Regions from separate parts of the Paraglaciecola psychrophila 170 genome, predicted to be linked through region 2. Evidence: predicted binding sites of a transcription regulator. Region 2 holds the regulator's gene; the other holds the start of a gene.
The links. The regulator NrdR, encoded in region 2, represses ribonucleotide reductase genes. The targets are predictions, from matches to a motif close to AAACACNANATNTNGTGTTT.
Positions count from the first base shown of each region.

Region 1: a site for NrdR is predicted at 4,543-4,562, ahead of nrdA (class 1a ribonucleoside-diphosphate reductase subunit alpha). Genes of this name have one in related genera too.

Region 1 is NC_020514.1:2,376,131-2,383,494, forward strand. It holds gene C427_RS10400 (phosphoribosylaminoimidazolesuccinocarboxamide synthase) at 1-482, shown strand, start outside; gene yfaE (class I ribonucleotide reductase maintenance protein YfaE) at 530-799, opposite strand; gene nrdB (class Ia ribonucleoside-diphosphate reductase subunit beta) at 804-1,934, opposite strand; gene nrdA (class 1a ribonucleoside-diphosphate reductase subunit alpha) at 1,998-4,313, opposite strand; gene C427_RS10420 (HAD family hydrolase) at 4,790-5,446, opposite strand; gene ubiG (bifunctional 2-polyprenyl-6-hydroxyphenol methylase/3-demethylubiquinol 3-O-methyltransferase UbiG) at 5,447-6,163, opposite strand; partial or broken gene gyrA (DNA topoisomerase (ATP-hydrolyzing) subunit A) at 6,449-7,364, shown strand, end outside.
Region 2 is NC_020514.1:3,723,709-3,731,072, reverse strand. It holds gene ettA (energy-dependent translational throttle protein EttA) at 1-1,447, opposite strand, end outside; gene C427_RS16370 (Gfo/Idh/MocA family protein) at 1,608-2,603, shown strand; gene glyA (serine hydroxymethyltransferase) at 2,761-4,017, shown strand; gene nrdR (transcriptional regulator NrdR) at 4,148-4,597, shown strand; gene ribD (bifunctional diaminohydroxyphosphoribosylaminopyrimidine deaminase/5-amino-6-(5-phosphoribosylamino)uracil reductase RibD) at 4,664-5,800, shown strand; partial or broken gene C427_RS16350 (riboflavin synthase) at 5,839-6,507, shown strand; partial or broken gene ribBA (bifunctional 3,4-dihydroxy-2-butanone-4-phosphate synthase/GTP cyclohydrolase II) at 6,584-7,364, shown strand, end outside.

The sequences.
Region 1 (7,364 bases), 1.3 Mb from region 2:
AACCCAGTGATGTTTCTTTGTATGAAAAATTATTAACTGAAGGATTTTCACTGATTAGTGAAGCTTTGGCAGAGTTGGAGCAAGTGTTTGTAGATACTAAGTTTGAATTTGGCTATGTCAAAGACTTAGATGGCAATAAAAAATTGATTTACATGGACGAAGTGGGCACCCCAGATTCATCAAGAATTTGGGATGCACAGCAATATGAACAGGGTAACGTCGTAGAAAATTCCAAAGAAGGCTTTCGTCAATTATTACTTAATCATTTCCCTGATCCTGATATTTTGCTAAACAAACAACGTATGCTTGAGCGCCAAGCATTGGCCAAAGACAATGCGCTACCTGTTGAGGTATTGATGCAGGTATCTAAGACCTATATTGATATCGCAGAAAAAATAACCGGGAAATCCTTAGTACTAAGTGAAAACCCAAAAGCTGAAATTATTCAAATTTTACAGGATAATTATCACTTAATTGATTGAACAGTCATTTGTTTGAGTGTTTTTTTAAGTAAGTTCGGAACTCGTTCCTAGCCTATCTGTATTTCAATATTGCTTATTGGAATACAGCAACAAGGTAATATCTCGTCATCGTCAATAAACGCTAGTGGATCCGTAGTATATTCTACCTCTCCGCAAATTAGTTTACTTCTACAAGCGCCACAAAAACCTTCACGGCAATGGTATTGAATTTCAATTTCATGCTGTTCTATGGTTTCTAAAAGAGTGTTTGGGGGTGAGTATTCGACAGCTTTATGATCTTTTATAGTTACCATAAAGCTGTCGTTGTTTTGATGCATTTTTTTATAAGTCAAAATCACCAAAGTCTTCGGCACTGACTTCAGAATCGATTTGCCCTACTAAATAAGAGCTGATTTCAGATTCCTGAGGTGCAACTTGAACGTTGTCAGAACTTAAGTAGTTGTTCATCCAAGGTAGTGGGTTATTTTTTATGTCAAACGGCTGACCTAAGCCTATTGCCGACATACGATGATTAGCAATAAACTCAACGTATTGACAGAGTATTTCTTTGTTCAGACCGATCATGGAGCCGTGTTGAAACAAAAATGCAGCCCACTCTTTTTCTTGCTCTACTGCATGCAGGAATATTTGAGTGGCTTCTTCCTTACATTCCTCGGCAATTTCTGCCATTTCTGGGTCATCTTTGCCTTTAGCCCACAGATTTAACACATGTTGTGTAGAGGTGAGGTGTAAGTTTTCATCACGGGCAATTAAGCGAATGATTTTCGAGTTACCTTCCATCAATTCACGCTCTGCGAATGCAAAGGTACAAGCAAAAGAGACATAAAAACGTATGGCTTCTAAGGCATTAACTGAGTTCATACACAGATAAAGTTTTTTCTTAAGTCCACGCATTGTAATGACATGAGTTTCACCTTTAATGGAATGGGTACCTTCGCCTAATGTTTGCCACAATTGAGTTGCAAAAATGAGGTCATCATAATATTTAGAGATATCTGCCGCGCGTTTTTTGATTTCTTCATTTTCAACAATATCTTCAAAAATGCTACTGGGATCACCAAATAGATTTCGTAATATATGGGTATATGAGCGCGAGTGAATAGTCTCGAAAAATGACCATGTTTCTACCCAAGTTTCTAATTCTGGAATAGAAATAATCGGCAAAAAAGCGATGTTAGGACTTCTACCCTGAATTGAGTCAAGTAACGTTTGATATTTTAGGTTAGAAATAAAGATATGTTTTTCTGAGTCACTTAACTTTTGAAAATCGACTCTGTCTTTACTTACATCAACTTCTTCAGGACGCCAAAAGAAGCTAATTTGTTTTTCAATCAACTTTTCAAAAATTGGATGTTTTTGTTGGTCATAGCGCGCCACATTGACGGGGTTACCAAAAAACATCGGTTCTGTCAGTGGGTTGTTATTTACTTGATTAAAAGTTGTATATTTCATTAATTATAGTTGCCATTAAAAATTCAAGCCGCTCAGTAAGCTGCCTAAGCAGCTTACTGAAATTTATATTTTACATGCGCCGCCTGCGCAATCGTCATCATCTTCTTCTATCACTTCTTTTGGCACAAATTTTTGGCTAGACAGTTCTTGTTGAGTAGGGTCGTCTGCTCCATCGCGAGTATTATGGTAATACAGGGTTTTAATACCAAGTTTGTAAGTGGTTAATAAGTCTTTGAGTAGTAACTTCATAGGGACTTTACCGCCTTCATACTTATTTGGATCATAACTCGTGTTAGCAGAAATGGTTTGATCGACAAATTTCTGCATAATTCCAGCGAGCTGCAGATATCCATCGTTTGATGGTAAGTCCCATAACAACTCGTATTTATCTTTGAGTCTTTCGTATTCAGGTACAACTTGTTTTAACACACCGTCTTTACTGGACTTTATACTAATATGACCGCGAGGTGGTTCAATTCCATTTGTTGCATTTGATATTTGCGACGATGTTTCTGAGGGCATTAAAGCCGAAAGTGTACTGTTACGTAAACCGTATTGTTTGATTTTAGCTCTAAGCGAATCCCAGTCACAGTGCAGCGGCTCATCACAAATTTTGTCCAGATCTTTTTTGTAGGTATCGATTGGCATTAAACCTTGGAAATAAGTGGTTTCATCGAATTTAGGACAAGCACCTTTTTCTTTGGCTAAATTACAAGACGCTTGCATTAAGTGATATTGCATGGCCTCGAATGTTCTATGCACTAAGCCATTGGCGCTACCGTCCGAATATTTCACACCATTTTTAGCGAGATAATAAGCAAAGTTAATGACACCTATACCCAGTGTGCGACGACCCATAGTTGCGTTCAACGCTGCCGGAACAGGATAGTCTTGGTAATCAAGTAAATTATCCAGTGCACGAACGGCTAAATCAGACAACTCAGCAAATTCGTCAACACTTTTAATCGCACCTAGGTTAAACGCTGACAAGGTACACAAGGCAATTTCGCCGTTCTCATCATTCACATGTTGCAATGGTTTAGTCGGTAAGGCTATTTCTAAACACAAGTTGCTCTGACGAACTGGCGCCAATTTGGGGTTAAACGGACTGTGTGTATTACAGTGATCGACATTTTGTAAATAAATGCGACCAGTGCTAGCCCGCTCTTGCATAAATAAGCTAAACAATTCGATGGCTTTAATATGTTTTTTACGGATGCTTTCATCTTTTTCATACTGCACATATAAACGTTCGAACTCATCTTGGTCAGCGAAAAATGCGTCATAGAGTCCTGGTGTGTCTGAAGGACTAAACAATGTAATGTGCTGATCCTTGATCAAACGGGTATACATTAACTTATTAAATTGCACCCCATAGTCGAGGTGTCGAACCCGATTTTCTTCAACACCACGGTTATTTTTCAAAACCAAGAGTGATTCGACTTCTAGATGCCACAAGGGGTAAAACAAGGTTGCTGCACCACCACGGACACCGCCTTGTGAGCAACTTTTTACGGCCGTTTGGAAATGCTTGTAAAATGGTATACAACCAGTATGGAATGCTTCGCCGCCACGAATAGGACTACCTAATGCACGAATACGTCCTGCATTAACTCCAATGCCCGCACGTTGGCTGACATATTTTACTATGGCGCTGGCTGTGGCATTAATGGAGTCTAGACTGTCACCGGTTTCAATAAGTACACAAGAACTAAATTGACGGGTAGGGGTTCTAACACCTGCCATGATGGGCGTCGGTAACGAAATTTTAAACTTGGACGTAGCATCATAAAAACGCTTAATGTAATCCATACGTGTGTCTTTTTCATAGTTAGCAAACAAACAAGCCGCTACTAATATATATAAAAACTGCGCACTTTCATAAATTTCGCCAGACACGCGGTTTTGAACGAGGTATTTACCTTCGAGTTGTTTAACCGCTGCGTAGCTGAAATTCATATCACGCCAATGATCAAGATATTCATCCATTTCATCGAATTCAGCATCAGTATAATCTTTCAACAAATGCTGGTCGTACTTGCCTTTATCAACCATGCTTTTGACATGATCTTTTAAAACAGGTGGCTCAAAACGGCCATAGGCTTTCTTACGTAAATGAAATATGGCCAATCGCGCGGCTAAATATTGATAATCTGGGCAATCTGTGGAGATAAGATCTGCAGCAGAACGAATAAGCGTCTCGTGGATATCGGCAGTTTTAATACCATCGTAGAACTGAATGTGTGCTTTTATCTCTACCTGCGAAACGGAAACGTTATTTAATCCTTTAGCTGCCCATTCAATTACCTTATGGATTTTCTCCAAATCGATAATCTCGCGTTTGCCAGTACGTTTGGTGACGTATAAATTGTTATTCATGTTTTCAGCCGTTACTTTATTATCTTAAGTCGTATAGATGACTTTTATTTAGCGCGAAAATGCGTCGTTAGAGTGACTTACCTCTATGCCCTCTAATGTTTGTTAATTTGATGGTTTATGTTTGACAACTTTTTGCTGCTCTTAAAACCTTTCGTTGACCATAATTTGTATGCCCAGTTACGTCTTCATAATTAACAGAACACAAGATAGTGAGGTTTTTGATGCAATGCAACCCAATATGTGGTGGTTTTGTGTGCGACTATGGTGCAGTATAAAAAAGGTTAGTAGGGACTCACCTAAAAACGCCTTTTGAGTTTCGGTTAATCAAAAAGCAAGAACAAAATAACGATTTATTTTTTATTGAAATTTTTTAATGTAAAAAAACTAGGATTAGTATTTATCGATATATAGGGGTAAAAACAACCAATGGACACTAGATGTCGTGTTTGTCTATAAAATTGAGTGGTTTTATTAATTTAAAAATAATCTAATAATTCGCTAGGGGTACGGATGCTAAGATCCGCATTCCAACTGCTAGTTTGTTTTATATCTGAAATATAACCATATTGGGCAATCACACTGTGCATATTGGCCGCATTTGCCGCTTGAATATCTCGTTCTGCATCACCTATATACCAGGTATTAGGTGAATCGAGAGCCAGCTTTTCTTCAGCATGTAATAACGGCAAGGGGTGGGGTTTTCTTTCACTTAATGTATCACCACTAATAATCACTCCACAGTTTTGTAATAGAGGAAATGCAGTAACCAACTGTAATGTTAAAAACTCTGGTTTGTTGGTGACTATGCCCCATGGAATGTTTTTTTGATTCAGTGTCAACAATAAGCTTTCAATACCTAAAAAGTAATCAGTGTCTACACAAATATTGGTTTCGTAAAAATCTAAAAATTGTTGTCGTAACACAGCAAAATCATAATTTTTTAGATCTCCCCCCAAACCTAATTCGAGCATACCTTTGGCGCCATCAGAGGCAATGTTACGATAAACTTCATAATCTATAGTTGGACGTTCTAACTTTTTGAGTATTTGATTTAGTGCGTTTCCTAGGTCTCTGGCGGTATCGAGTAGTGTGCCATCAAGATCAAATAATATTGCATTGGGTTTTTTAAACATTTAAGTATCACTATTTTGGCAATGGATAATATAGTTGACGTCAACATTTTGATTTGACAAATAATATTCTTGGTTAATTGGATTCATGTGTAAACCTATCATCCTTTGAACTATCAATTGAGTGTCATCTATCCAAGATATTAACTCTGAAGGTTTAATGAATTTGTCATGTTGGTGGGTGCCTTTAGGCACTAAACCCAATACATATTCTGCGCCTACAATGGCCATCAAGTAAGACTTAATATTTCTGTTCAAGGTTGAAAAAAACACATGCCCACCTGGCTTGACTAAACGATAACATGCCGTGACTACAGAGCTAGGGTCTGGTACGTGTTCTAACATCTCCATGCAAGTGACTACATCAAACTGAGCTGGGTGTTTATCGGCAAATTCTTCCGCTGTAGTCTGTTGGTAATCTACTGTTAACCCTGATTCTAGTCCGTGCAAGCGTGCTATCTCTAAAGGAGCTTCACCCATGTCGATGCCTGTTACATGGGCACCATTACGGGCCATGCTCTCAGCCAGAATGCCACCACCACACCCTACATCTAACACATTTTTATCCGATAAACCGCCACAATGTTGTTGGATATAATCTGTTCTTAAAGGATTGATTTGATGCAGAGGTTTGAACTCACCAGCAATATCCCACCACCTTGAGGCTAACTCAGAGAATTTTTGTATTTCGTTATGGTCTACGTTTTGTGTATTTTGCATATTGCACACTTAACCTGATTATCATTTTTACCTAAACTGAGGCCATCTTAATCTACTATTTGCGCAAATAAAATCGTAGATACATTAATTCTCTTGTTCATTGATAGCTATAGCTGCGACTTCTGGCTATTCATTTTAATTCGTAGGTGATAGAATCGAGCGGTTGAAAATAAAGATAAACTTGGGTGAAAACGTAAACCTGATTTTAAGTCCTAGCTTAAAATTGACCAAACGAATTTCACTTGATTAGTATTCTAATAATAACGACTAGGGACAAGGCTGTATATGACTGAACACGCCCATGAAATTCTTCCAATTAATATAGAAGAAGAACTTAAAAACTCTTATCTCGACTATGCGATGAGCGTTATTGTTGGCAGGGCGCTGCCTGATGTACGAGATGGCTTAAAGCCGGTTCACCGCCGGATTTTATTCGCCATGAACGAATTAAAAAATGATTATAACAAACCTTACAAGAAGTCTGCCCGTGTGGTGGGTGACGTAATCGGAAAATATCACCCTCATGGTGACTCAGCCGTTTATGAAGCCATCGTACGTATGGCACAGACTTTCTCACTTAGGTATATGTTGGTTGATGGTCAAGGTAACTTTGGTTCGGTCGACGGTGATTCAGCTGCGGCAATGCGTTACACCGAAATCCGCATGTCAAAAATAGCGCACGAGTTATTAGCTGACTTAGAAAAAGAAACCGTTGATTTTGTACCTAACTACGATGAATCGGAATTTATTCCTAACGTTCTGCCAACCAGAGTTCCTAATTTATTGATCAATGGTTCTTCAGGCATTGCAGTAGGTATGGCGACTAATATACCACCACACAACTTAACAGAAGTGGTTAATGGTTGTATCGCCATGGTTGATAACCCTGACATCACTATCGAAGAATTAATTGAACACATTCCAGGGCCTGATTTTCCCACTGCCGCATTTATAAGTGGTAGAAAGGGTATTGAAGAAGCCTATCGTACTGGTCGCGGCAAAATTTATATGCGTGCCCGTGCTGAAATTGAAACTGAAGACAACGGCAAAGAAACAATCATTGTTCACGAAATTCCTTATCAGGTGAACAAAGCACGTTTGATTGAAAAAATTGCTGATTTGGTTAAAGACAAAAAATAGAAGGCATTTCTGCCCTGCGTGATGAGTCTGATAAAGACGGAATGCGTATTGTTGTTGAAGT
Region 2 (7,364 bases):
GAGCTCGTAAGGTTTCAACATCCAGATCATTGGTGGGCTCATCTAGCAATAATACATTGCCGCCGGCTTTTAATAATTTAGCCAAGTGCACTCTGTTGCGTTCACCACCAGACAAGTCTTTCATAAACTTTTGTTGATCTGAACCTTTAAAATTAAATCGTCCGCAGTAAGCGCGGCTGTTCAGTTCAAAGTTTCCAATGCGGATAATTTCTGAATCATCAGAGATTTCTTTATACACCGTATTGCCCCCGTTCGTTTGATCGCGGAATTGATCGACGCTGGCTAACTGTACTGATTCACCGACATCAATTTTACCGGCATCGGGTTGTTCGTCGCCGCTGAGCATTTTGAATAAAGTGGATTTACCCGCACCGTTAGGGCCGACTATGCCAACAATGGCTCCTTTGGGCATTTTGAATGTAAGATCGTCTATTAACAACCTGTCACCATAGGATTTTCTTAAACCCGTGACTTCAATGACTTTTTCACCCAAACGCTCACCGGGTGGAATAAATAACTCATTGGTTTCATTGCGTTTTTGGTAATCACCAGTATTAAGCTCTTCAAACCTAGCCATACGCGCTTTGCTTTTAGATTGGCGACCTTTGGCATTTGAACGTACCCATTCAAGTTCCGTTTTGATGGATTTTTGCCTAGCGCTCTCGGTTTTCTCTTCTTGTTGCAAACGTGCATCTTTTTGTTCTAACCAAGATGAATAGTTACCTTCCCAAGGAATACCTTGTCCACGGTCAAGCTCGAGTATCCAGCCCGCTACATTATCAAGGAAGTATCTATCGTGGGTGATCGCCACTACTGTGCCTTCATAATCATGTAAGAAACGTTCTAACCATGCTACTGACTCCGCATCCAAGTGGTTGGTAGGTTCATCGAGTAGTAACATTTCTGGTTTTTCGAGTAACAACTTACACAAAGCAACACGGCGGCGCTCACCTCCTGATAATTTGCTAACGTCTGCATCCCACGGAGGCAGGCGTAAGGCATCGGCTGCGCGCTCTAAAGCATTTTCGAGATTATGCCCATCTTTACTTTGGATGATGGCTTCGAGCTCACCTTGCTCTTTGGCTAGAGCATCAAAATCAGCGTTTTCTTCCGCATACGCAGCATAGACTTCATCGATACGTTTTAGGGCATGTGCTACATCTGCCACTGCTTCTTCAATGTTGCCGCGAACATCTTTAGTTTCGTCCAATTGAGGTTCTTGGGGCAGATAGCCAATTTTTAGTCCGGTTTGAGGAATAGCCTCACCTTCAATATCAGTATCTATACCAGCCATAATTTTTAGTAACGTTGATTTACCTGAGCCATTTAAACCCAATACGCCAATTTTGGCTCCAGGGAAGAAGCTGAGAGAAATGTTTTTTAAGATATGTTTGCCGGGTGGAACCACTTTACCGACCCGAAGCATGCTGTAAACGTATTGAGCCATAACTGTCTTTATAGAGTTAATTTGTGGGTAGTGTAATTCAGTGCAAGGGCAGGGTAAAAGGTATTGTGATTTTTTAGTGTGGCTTTTTATGAATAATGGATGTGATTTATCATCAGTTATCGTAGTATTTTATTCTATAAAGTTGTTAACAAGGTAAAACATGCAAAGCTTTAATTGGGGCGTTATTGGTCCTGGAAATATTGCAAATACATTTGCAAAAGCAATCGCGTCGTCAAAAAAAGGTAAAATTTTGGCTGTCGCCAGTCGTTCAGAAGAGCGAGCAATCAATTTTGCTAATACTTATCAAATTGAAAAGATATACGCAGATTACGTGCAAATGTTAGCTGACCCTGAGATCGATATTATTTACATTGCTACTCCACATAACTTTCACTACCAACAAGCCAAAATGTGTTTAGAAGCGGGTAAGCATGTTCTGGTAGAGAAACCTTGCACAGTGAACGCCAAGCAAATGCAATTATTAGCTGACTTAGCGCAAAGCAAAAACTTACTGCTACAAGAGGCTTTATGGAGCCGATTCATGCCTTGTTTATCACAACTTAGGCAGTTGTTAAATGAAGGTATAATCGGTGATATTCAATATATTCAGTCAGAGATTGGTTTTGCATTTCAAAAGCAAGAAAACAGTCGCTTACTTAAAGCGGAACTTGCTGGTGGCTCTCTGCTTGATTTAGGCATTTATAGTATTACTGTCAGTCAGTTTCTTCTTCAGGAACATCCAGATAAAGTGCAGGCTATGGGGCAATTAACTGATCTAAATGTTGACGGTCACGTATTTGCCAACATGTATTATGCTTCGGGTCGTTATGCGCAATTTACATGTTCCATGTTATCTCAAACAAGCAATACCATGAGAATAGTGGGCACCGAAGGGTACGTCAATTTACCCGCATGTTTTTGGGATACTGATAGCGCTGCTATTTACCGTGATGACAGATTAATACAAAGTATTGATATACCTCATCCGATTAACGGCTTTGAATATCAAATAGAAGAAAGCATGAAGTGCATCGAACAAAATATGCAGTGCAGTGATGTGATGTCACATCGCGACAGCATCGGGGTGCTAAATGTAATGGATAATATCCGCAAGCAAATTGGTGTGAACTTTCCGGGAACGATAGAAGCACTATAGCAAATGAGAAATCCTTGTGCATAAAGCGTTACAACTTTTGGTTGTTTCTCATACCACAATGCCACTATACAAATTATTTAAAATAACTAAACTATGCGCTGCTTATTTAGGGGGTGTTTATCCTAATTTTAATTACCGCTAATCTTGAGGAAAAGTGATGCTAACACGTGACATGAATATTGCTGATTTTGACCCAGAATTGTTTCAAGCAATTCAAAATGAAAACCAACGTCAGGAGCAACACATCGAGCTGATCGCTTCTGAAAACTATTGCAGCCCACGTGTATTAGAAGCTCAAGGTTCTCAGTTAACCAATAAATACGCGGAAGGCTACCCACACAAGCGTTATTACGGCGGTTGTGAATATGTAGATATTGCTGAAGATTTAGCCATAGAACGGGCTAAACAATTATTTGGTTGTGATTACGCCAACGTGCAACCACATGCTGGTTCACAAGCCAACACTGCTGTGTTTATGGCTTTAATCAATGCAGGCGATACAGTATTAGGTATGAGTTTAGCCCACGGTGGTCATTTAACTCACGGTTCACATGTGAATTTCTCGGGTAAAACATATAACGCTGTTCAATACGGATTACATCCTGAAACCGGCGAAATCGATATGGCACAAGTTGAAGCCTTAGCCATTGAGCATAAACCTAAAATGATAATTGCAGGTTTCTCAGCCTATTCAGGCATTGTTGATTGGCAGAAATTTCGCGAAATAGCGGATAAAGTCGATGCGTATTTGTTAGTAGATATGGCTCACGTTGCAGGCTTGGTTGCTGCTGGTGTCTATCCTAGTCCGCTTCCTCATGCCCATGTTGTGACCACGACTACCCATAAAACTCTAGCAGGGCCTCGCGGCGGTTTGATTTTATCGGCTTGTGGTGACGAAGCAATTTATAAAAAACTGAATAGTTCTGTATTTCCTGGCAACCAAGGCGGTCCTTTGTGCCATGTGATTGCTGCAAAAGCGGTGGCTTTTAAAGAAGCCTTAGAGCCTGAGTTTAAAGTTTATCAACAGCAAGTGGTACTTAATGCCAAAGCTATGGCTGCGGTGATACAAGAGCGTGGGCACAAGGTGGTTTCTGGTGGTACAGAAAACCATTTATTCTTATTGGATTTAATTGGTAAAGAGTACTCAGGTAAAGATGCGGATGCTGCCCTTGGCAACGCCAACATCACTGTTAATAAAAACTCAGTGCCAAACGATCCTCGTTCACCTTTCGTCACCAGTGGATTACGTCTTGGTTCACCCGCCATTACTCGTCGTGGTTTTAAAGAAGAACAAGCAAAACAGGTGGCAAACTGGATTTGTGATGTATTGGATAATATTAATGATGAATCTGTCATTAAACGTGTCAAAGGTGAAGTGGTTGCGTTGTGTGAGCAATTCCCTGTTTACGCCTAAGTAATATCTATATTGACACACGGAAGCCGGCGAAAGTCGGCTTTTTTATTGCTTTTTATTGCTTATAGTATGACTAGCAGTGGAATTTTGTTAATTTAAGCAAATTCACTACTCAAATTTGGAGTCATTTATGTTTTGCCCATTTTGTTCTGTACAAGAAACTAAAGTCATCGATTCCCGTCTGGTAGCTGATGGCAGCCAAGTGAGACGTAGAAGAGAGTGTACGGTATGTAAAGAACGTTTTACGACTTTTGAAGTGGCAGAATTAGTGATGCCTCGGATAGTCAAACGCGACGGTTCTCGTGAACCTTTTAACGAAGATAAATTGCGGGCCGGCTTGCAGCGTGCCCTAGAAAAGCGCCCTGTTAGTACAGAACAAGTCGAGCAGTGTATCAGTCGTCTGAAATCTTCGTTACGTGCTACTGGTGAGCGCGAAGTCAGTAGTGAATTTCTGGGCAATTTGATTATGGATGCATTGAAAGAACTAGATAAGATTGCTTATGTGCGTTTTGCGTCCGTATATCGTTCGTTTGAAGATATCCGCGAATTTGGTGAAGAGATTGCGCGGCTAGGCGATTAAAGTCTGCACTGGTGATTGTTTTTAATTGTTTTTCTATACTGTTTTTCTTTTATTTATTGGTAACTTGTGACTGAATTTTCTAAAATAGATCATCAAATGATGGCCCGCGCTATTCAATTAGCTAAATGCGGTGAATATACCACTTCTCCTAATCCTAATGTGGGATGTGTTATCAGCGACAGGCAAGGTGTCATTTTAGGCGAAGGCTGGCATAAAAAAGCAGGAGCGCCTCATGCTGAAGTGCACGCTTTGCAACAAGCTGGTGAGTTTTCCAAGGGTGCTACTGCTTACGTCACTCTAGAGCCTTGTAGTCATTATGGTAAGACTCCACCTTGTGCTGATGCCTTAATAGAGGCCGGTGTAACTAGGGTCGTGGCGGCTATGGTTGATCCTAATCCTGTGGTGTCTGGAAAGGGTTTAATTAAGCTACAAGAAGCAGGTATAAAAACCGAACATGGTTTATTGCAAGCAAGTGCGGAACAACTTAACCGTGGTTTTATTAAACGTATGCGAACAGGTCTACCCTGGGTCACCGTTAAGTTAGCCGCTAGTTTAGATGGTAAAACGGCTTTAAAAAATGGCATAAGTCAGTGGATTACCGGTCCACAGGCAAGGCAAGATGTACAAAGACATCGAGCGCGTAGCTGCGCTATTTTATCGGGTTCTGGTACAGTAATAGCAGATAACCCGATGTTGAATGTGCGTTATTCTGAGCTTAATTTAAATGATGATGTGTTAGCACAAAAAGACTTGCGACAACCTTTGCGGGTTTTGTTGGACGGACGCAATCAGTTACCTGCCTCTTTAAATTGTTTGCGATCATTTGAAAACAATCTTGCTGGCAATGTTTTACTTGTTAATGGACAGCCAAGCGAACACTTATTTGAACAGCATGTGAGTCAATGGCAAGCGCCTTTTATTGGCAATAAGTTAGACTTAAATAAAGTGATGACCAAGTTAGGTGAGATGCAACTAAATAACATTTGGGTTGAAGCGGGAGGCAAACTCGCCGGTGCGTTGTTACAAAATAAACTGATTGATGAATTGATTTTATATCAAGCGCCCAAACTTATAGGAGGTGCTGGTCAAAATCTGTTTGACAGCATACCGATTGAAGTAATGGATGAGGTAATTGAGCTTACTTGGACCGATATTAGGCAAGTGGGTAGTGATATTAAAATGACTGCGCTGATTAATAATTAAAACATTAATGTAACGTTGAACAAATTTATTGAGAGATTATGTTTACCGGAATTATAGAGGATGTGGATACTATTGAAGCCTTGACACCCTCTGGCACGGACATAAGGTTGTCAATTAAAACCGACAAGTTGGATATGAGTTATGTCTCTTTAGGTGATAGTATTGCTAATAATGGAGTTTGTTTAACGGTAGTCGCTATGTCGAAAAGTGGATTTAGCGCTGACATATCACATAAGACCATTAAACGTACTGGTTTTGCCAGCTATCAGGCAGGTAGTAAGGTTAACCTTGAGAAAGCATTGCAAGCTAACAGTTGTTTGTGGGCATTATGTGAGTGGCCATGTGGACGGTGTAGGTGAGATATTATCTATTGCACCTGTTGGCCGTTATGTGGAGATTTGGATTAAAGCACCCGTTCAACTAGCAAAATATTTGGCTGAAAAGGCTCGAGCACGTTGGATGGTGTGAGCCTAACTGTGAATCAAGTAAATGGTGCTAAATTTTTACTGACATTAATTCCTCATAGCTTGAAAGAAACTATTATCGGACTATATAAATTAGGTACTAAGGTTAATTTAGAAGTGGATGTAATCGCCCGTTACATTGAAAGGTTAATGTTAGGTGACAAAGCGGCAGAGCCCTCAAGTCAAGATGGTAAAAAAGATATCAGTATGGCGTTTTTAGCAGAAAACGGCTATTTGAAGTAAATAAGGTCACCGAAAGGTGCTTGTCCCAAGGGTAAAAACGATGCCCTCAATAAAATTAAAAAGAAGACAATAAACTATGCCATTAAATAGCAGTGAAGAGATAATTGAAGATATCCGTCAAGGTAAAATGGTTATCTTAATGGATGATGAAGATAGGGAAAACGAAGGCGACCTTATTATGGCTGCCGAATATGTTACACCCGAAGCTATTAATTTCATGGTGACTCATGCTCGGGGTTTGGTGTGTTTACCCATGACTGCTGAGCGCTGCCAAGCGCTCAACTTACCCTTGATGGTAGATGACAATAGCGCTCAATTTTCAACCAACTTCACTGTCTCTATTGAAGCGGCAGAAGTGTGTTACGACAGGAATTTCAGCGTCAGACCGGGCCAAAACTGTATTGGCGGCAGTAGCAAAAGATGCAAACCCTAGCAACATTGTGCAACCGGGACATATTTTCCCATTAATTGGTAAAGAGGGGGGGGTGCTAAACCGTGCAGGACATACTGAAGCAGGTATAGACTTGGCTCGTCTCGCAGGTTGTGAGCCTGCTTCTGTAATAGTTGAAATACTCAACGAAGACGGCAGTATGGCCAGGCGTCCAGAGTTGGAAGTCTTCGCAGCCAAACATGACATGAAAATTGGTACTATCGCTGATTTAATCGAATATAGAAATTTGAATGAAACCACTATTCAGCAGGTTGCTAAGTGTAAACTTCCCACAGAGTACGGTGAATTTGATTTAGTTACTTATAAAGATGTGATTGATAACCAAGTACACTTTGCTATGTGCAAAGGTGAGATTAATAGTGATGTGCCTACTTTGGTGAGAGTGCATTTGCTGAATAGTTTTAGT